Linked DNA regions of Methylobacterium currus. The protein of the gene in region 1 interacts with the protein of each later gene in a pairwise test. Links are inferred from orthologs where the notes say so. Each region holds a gene or a part of one and is shown in the gene's direction. Other genes may lie near its edges.

Region 1 (3,238 bases):
CCGAGGAGCGGGCCCGCATCACGGTCGACATCTGGCTGTTCTGGCAGGCCGCGAATTTCGGGCCGACCCTCGGCCAGACCCACCATTTCCGCATCTACGCCTCGGAAAAGATCCCCTACGCGATCGAGCGCTTCACCGCCGCGACGACGAAGCTCTACGCCACGCTCGACGCACAGCTCGGCCGCCACGCCTGCGTCGCTGGGGACGAGTATACCATTGCCGACATGGCGATCCTGCCCTGGGCCAAGCTCTGGGAGCGCCAGGGCCAGGACATCGCCGCCTTCCCGAACGTCGCCGCCTGGATCGACCGGATGAAGGCGCGCCCAGGGGTCCAGCGCGGCTTCCGGCTGAAGCCGGACCCGGAGGAGGCCCCACCAGGCAGGCGCGAGCCCTGAAGATCCAGGTGCGAGCCCTGACGACGTCCGCGGGGCTTGAGGCTCAGTTCGCGGCGGGCTTGACCGCAGTCGGCTTCGCCTTCGCGGGGGCGGCACCGGCCGGTGCCGGCGCGACCTGCGCGAACTCGTCGGGCGCCTTGGTCCAGGTCTGCGAGCCGCACAGGATCTTCAGCATGCAGCCTGAGATCGCGAGCTCGCTCGCACTCTCGCGGCTCACCGAGACGTCGTAGAGCTTGCCTTCCTCGGCATTGTAGATCTGGCCCTTGTAGGCGCCGTCCTCGGGCTTCAGCCCCTCCATCAGGGTGAGGCCGATCACCGGGCGGCTGCGCTTCTTCGGGTCGGGATTCTTGATGTCGGTGCGCGGCTGGCCCTGGTCGTTGAGAGGCGTCTTCAGCCACACCACCTTGCCGCAGGCATGGGCCGCACCCGGACCGCATTTCTCGATCCTGATCTTGGCCCGGCCGTCCTCGGTGAGCCACGTCCCGGACGGGTCGCCGGCGGGGGCCGCCACGGCGACACCGGCGGAGAGCAGGGAGGCGGCAAGGGCCGGGATCAGGATCGAACGCATGCAGGAGGCTCCTGGCTGTTCGCGCCGCTTATCGAGGCTCGAAGAGCCCGGGCGGCGGCGGCATCGGGCGCCGCCCGGCATGGGGCGGCGTAACCGAAAGGTCACGTTGCCGCGCAATAAGCCGGGTCTTTGGGGCGATTTTTCGGCCGTGTTGCGGCAAAGCCGCAATCGTCGCGCGCGCCGTGCCCGCGCTTGAGGGGCGCCCGGCCCGCCGCTATAAGCCCGGCGCCGGGCGTCCTCATGGCCCCGGCGCGCGGGCGTTCGCGCCCGGTGCTGCCGGACCTCACCGGTCCGGTCCCGCGCGGCATCCCGCCGCCCACGCCACCGCTATTCTTCGAACGGACCTCCCATGGCCACCGAGCGCACCTTCTCCATCCTGAAGCCCGACGCCACCGCCCGGAACCTGACCGGCGCGGTCAACGCCGTGATCGAGGAGGCGGGCCTGCGCATCGTCGCCCAGCGCCGCATCCGCATGTCCGACGCCCAGGCCAAGAAGTTCTACGAGGTCCATGCCGAGCGCCCGTTCTACGGCGAGCTCGTCGAGTTCATGACCTCGGGCCCGGTCGTGGTCCAGGTGCTCGAGGGCGAGAACGCCGTCGCGAAGTACCGTGAGGTGATGGGCGCCACCAACCCGGCCCAGGCCGCCGAGGGCACCATCCGCCAGAAGTTCGCCAAGTCGGTCGGCGAGAACACCGTCCACGGCTCCGACAGCCTCGAGAACGCCGGCATCGAGATCAAGCAGTTCTTCGACGAGAAGGACATCGTCGGCTGACGGTTTCCCCGCCCGGGAAACGCCGATAGGCTGAGAGCCCTCGCCGCGCCGCGGCGGGGGTTTTTTGATGGGGGACGAAGCGTGACGGCGCAGCCACGGATCGAGCGGACGACCTCCACCTGCCCGCACGACTGCCCGTCGGTCTGCGCGCTCGAGGTCGAGGTGATCGACGGCGCCACGGTCGGCCGGGTGCGCGGCAACCCGCGCCACAGCTACACGGCAGGCGTCGTCTGCGCCAAGGTCGCCCGCTACGCCGAGCGCATCCACCACCCCGACCGGCTGACGCAGCCCCTCATCCGCACGGGGCCGAAGGGCTCCGGACAATTCGCACCGGTCGGCTGGGACGAGGCGCTCGACCGCGTGGCGCACGCGTTTCGCGAGGCGGAGGCCGCGCACGGGCCGGAAGCGGTCTGGCCCTATTATTATGCCGGCACGATGGGGCTGGTGATGCGCGACGGCATCAACCGCCTGCGCCACGCCAAGGGCTATTCGGGCCAGTACTCGACCATCTGCACCACGCTCGCCTGGTCGGGCTACATCGCCGGCACCGGCCGCCTCGGCGGGGTCGACCCGCGCGAGATCGCCGAGAGCGACTGCGTGGTGATCTGGGGCACCAACCCGGTGCACACCCAGGTCAACCTGATGACCCACGTCCAGGCCGCCCGGAAGAACCGGGGCGCCAAGGTGGTCGTCGTCGACATCTACGACAACCCGACGATGCGCCAGGCCGACCTCGCCCTGCTGCTGCGACCGGGCACCGACGGGGCGCTCGCCTGCGCGGTGATGCACGTGCTGTTTCGCGATGGCCTGGCCGACCGCGACTACATGGCCCGCTACACCGATAGCCCGGAGGAGCTGGAGGCGCATCTCCAGACCCGCGACCCGGACTGGGCCGCCGCGATCACCGGCCTGAACGTCGAGGAGATCGAGCGCTTCGCCCACCTCGTCGGGCAAACGAAGAACACCTTCTTCCGCCTCGGCTACGGCTTCGCCCGCAGCCGCAACGGCGCCGCCAACATGCACGCCGCGCTCTGCATCCCGGCAGTCACCGGCGCCTGGCAGCACCGCGGCGGCGGCGCGTTCCACTCCAACAGCGGCGTCTTCGGCCTCAACAAGCGCCTGATCGAGGGGCTCGACGTCGTCCGCCCCGGCACCCGCATGCTCGACCAGTCGCAGATCGGCCGCGTGCTCACCGGCGACCCGGAGGCGTTGCGCCACGGCCCGCCGGTGACCGCGATGCTGATCCAGAACACCAACCCGGTCTCGGTCGCGCCCGAGCAGGAGCTGGTCAAGCGGGGCTTTGCCCGCGAGGACCTGTTCGTCTGCGTGCACGAGCAGTTCATGACCGAGACCGCCCGCATGGCCGATCTCGTCCTGCCGGCCACGATGTTCCTGGAGCACGACGACCTCTATACCGGCGGCGGCCAGCAGCACATCCAGCTCGGCCTCAAGCGCATCGAACCGCCTCACCTGTGCCGCTCGAACCACGAGGTGATCGTGGCG
Region 2 (3,046 bases), 3.1 Mb from region 1 along the record:
GCCGCCAACCTGCGCCGGCCCGACGGCACGCCGGTGCCGGGCACGAGCGAGTCGACGATCCTCACCCTCGGCGGGATCAAGCTCGGCGTGGTCGGCATCGCGCTGCCCGAGACGCCGGCCAAGTCGCAATCGGGCGACTGGCGGTTCGGGCCGGCCGTCGCCACGCTCGCCCGGGAGGCGACGGCCCTGCGAGCGGCGGGCGCCGAGATGGTGCTGGCGGTCTGCCACACCGACCGGGCGACCGACGAGGCCCTGGTGGCGAGCCGCCACGCCGACATCGTCCTTTCGGGCCACGACCACGACCTGGCGCTCCGCTACGACGGCCGCACGGCCTTCGCCGAATCCGGCCACGATGCCGAATACGTCACCGCCATCGACGTGAAGGCGGAAGGGACCGGCAAGGCCCTGACCTGGACCGCCGCCTTCCGCATCCACGACACCGCCGAGGTCGAGCCGGACCCGGAGGTGCTGGCGGTGGTCGAGCGCCAGGAGGGCGACCTCGCCCGCGAGCTGGACGTGCCGCTCGGCCGGGTGACCAACGCCCTCGACACCCGCACGGAGGCGGTGCGCCGGAGCGAGACTGCCTTCGGCGACCTCGTCGCCGATGCCCTGCGATCCGCCGCCGGGGCCGAGATCGGCCTGATGAATGGCGGCGGCATCCGCGGCAACCGGACCTACCCGGCCGATACCGCGCTGACCCGCCGCGACGTGCTGACCGAGCTGCCCTTCGGCAACACCTCGGTGCTGGTCAGGATCACCGGTGCCCAGGTGCTCGCCGCCCTCGAGAACGGGTTCTCCGAGATCGGCCGCTCCGCCGGGCGCTTCCCGCAGGTCTCGGGGATCGCGGTCACGGTCGATCCCGCCGCGCCGGCGGGCAAGCGGGTCGTCTCGGTCCGCGTCGGCGACGCGCTCCTCGATCCGGCCCGGACCTATCTGGTCGCAGCCAACAACTTCATGCTCGCCGGCGGCAACGATTACGGGATGCTGGCCGAAGGCAGGACCCTGGTCGGCGCCACCGACGGCACGCTCGTCGCCAACGTGGTCATGTCCTACATCCGCGCCTACGCGCCGCTGACGATCGAGACGGGGCGCCTGACCTTCCGCTGACCCCCGTTCGTTGACCTCGAGGTCCGATGCCGACAGACGAAACCGTAGCAGGCGCCCTCGCCCGCTTCCGTGCCTCCGGGTCCCCCTGGCTCGCCCTGCCGTTCTTCCAGGACGGCAGCGCCGAGCGGGTGGCGGGGGCCGTCGATGCCCGCCGGGAGGCCGGTGCCCGGGTGCTGCCGGCGCCCGAGAACATCTTCAACGCCCTGACGCTGACGCCGCTCGATCAGGTGCGGGCGGTGATCCTCGGGCAGGACCCCTATCCGACCCCGGGCGATGCCCACGGCCTCGCCTTCTCGTATGTCGGCGGGCGCCGGCTGCCGGCCTCGCTGAAGGTGATCCTGGCCGAGATGGCGGAGGAGACCGGCACGCCTGTGCCGAAAACCGGGGACCTCAGCCCCTGGGCACGCCAGGGCGTGCTGCTCCTCAATGCGGCGCTGACCGTCGAGGCGGGCCGATCCGGTGCGCATATGAAGCTCGGCTGGTCGACACTGACCGACCAGGCGGTCTCGGCGGTCTCGGCCGAGCGCCCGGCGGTCGCTTTCCTGCTCTGGGGCGCGCCGGCCCGCCAGCGCGCCGCCCTGATCGACCGGGAGAAGCACCTGGTGCTGGAGGCCGGTCACCCCTCGCCCCTCAACCGCAAGGCGGATTTCCGCGGCAGCCGGCCGTTCGGGCAGGCCAATGCGTGGCTGGAGGAGAAGGGGCTGGCGACGATCGACTGGCGCTTGAAGTAAGACCGTCTTCACCGCCACGGACAGGATCGCTGTCCATGCCGTCATGCCGGGTCTCGCTGCGCGACCCCGGGATGCGCTCGAGAGTCTCGAGGAGGCTTCGTGCCTGTCACAAAGCTCCCGGTGCGCGCCGCTCTCACCCCTCCTCGTCGGGCTCGGGCGGCACGCCATGGACCCGGGTGTAGAGCGCTGCCGTCGGCTCGACCTCGACCGCTCCGGTTTCGCCGGGGCCATAAGCCCCCTCGACCGCGAAGTGCCAGGCTTCCTCGAAACCGACCACGTCGATGTGCAAGGCGGGAAAGCGCCGGTGCAGCGCCTCGAAGACCGGAGCCGGGAAGCTCCACGCCGTCGCCAGGAAAAATTCCAGCGAGGCGCCGCCCCCGGCATCGTCGCCCCGTGCCGTTTCCTCGTAGGCGTCCGCGTTGCGCTGCGTGCCCCAGTGCTCCAGGGCCCACGCGGCTTGCTCGGGGCCGTCCGCCAGCGTGTCCGGCATCGGCAGGATGCGATTGAAGTCGAGCGTCGCATGCGCCGGTGCCGTGGAGGGCGCCGGTGCCGTCCGACCCATCAGGCCCCGCAGCCACGCCATGATGCCCGCGGCCGGGGCCGACGCGGGGCGCGGCTCCTCGACCATCAGCGCCCGGAACGCCGCCACGTCGGCCGAGGATCCGCGGACCGTGCAGCGCGTCGTCACGTGGTTGGTCATCGCCGGGACTCCTGTCGGGGCAGCGCCGCCCGCATCCCGATGCCCGCCCCCGCCCCGCTGCGAATCCCGCGGCGCCCCCCGCCTCCGCGCGACCGAGGCGCGGGCGTCCGGAGTCACGGGGCGGTCAGGTTCGAGCCGAGCCGCCCCCTCCCCTCGGGCCGTCCGCGCCTCAGCGCGGGTTCGGGTTCATCGGGTCGGCGCCGGCCGGCATCGGGCCGTCATTGGTCGGGAAGAAGCGCCGCGACGGCGACTGGCGCGGCTGGACCGGCGTGCCGCGCAACGGCTCGACGTCGACCTGGCCCTGGCGGTTGACCTGGCGCGAGCGAGGCGCCTCCTCGCCGCGGGCCTGCTCGCGGCGCTTCCTGCCCTCGGGCTTGGCGGCGGCCACCGGCGCGTCCTCCTGCTCCTTCGGCTCGGCCACGATGTCGGTGCCGCCTTTGCAGTCGACCAGCCACACGTCGTAGATCGGATGCTCGATCGCGTGCAGGCCCGGGCTCGCGGCGAACAT

Evidence for each region.
Region 2: the proteins of ndk (region 1) and ung interact in binary tests that used the Escherichia coli proteins (3 or more experiments, as listed by UniProt). The link is inferred for Methylobacterium currus from one-to-one orthologs.

What each region holds. Positions count from the first base shown.
Region 1 is NZ_CP028843.1:1,190,870-1,194,107, forward strand. What follows is about bases 98-3,023. They hold ndk (nucleoside-diphosphate kinase), read left to right. Parts: upstream 98-1,312; coding sequence 1,313-1,735; downstream 1,736-3,023. Other genes in these bases: DA075_RS05425 (glutathione S-transferase family protein), read left to right, coding at 98-395; DA075_RS05430 (DUF2147 domain-containing protein), read right to left, coding at 439-963; DA075_RS05440 (molybdopterin-containing oxidoreductase family protein), read left to right, coding at 1,817-3,023. In the rest of the region: more of DA075_RS05425, read left to right, coding at 1-97; more of DA075_RS05440, read left to right, coding at 3,024-3,238. UniProt on the Escherichia coli protein: Major role in the synthesis of nucleoside triphosphates other than ATP. The ATP gamma phosphate is transferred to the NDP beta phosphate via a ping-pong mechanism, using a phosphorylated active-site intermediate.
Region 2 is NZ_CP028843.1:4,260,301-4,263,346, reverse strand. Bases 252-2,985 are described here. They hold ung (uracil-DNA glycosylase), read left to right. Parts: upstream 252-1,133; coding sequence 1,134-1,838; downstream 1,839-2,985. Other genes in these bases: DA075_RS19820 (DUF2155 domain-containing protein), read right to left, coding at 2,708-2,985; DA075_RS19825 (hypothetical protein), read right to left, coding at 1,972-2,538; DA075_RS19835 (bifunctional metallophosphatase/5'-nucleotidase), read left to right, coding at 252-1,107. In the rest of the region: more of DA075_RS19835, read left to right, coding at 1-251; more of DA075_RS19820, read right to left, coding at 2,986-3,046. UniProt on the Escherichia coli protein: Excises uracil residues from the DNA which can arise as a result of misincorporation of dUMP residues by DNA polymerase or due to deamination of cytosine.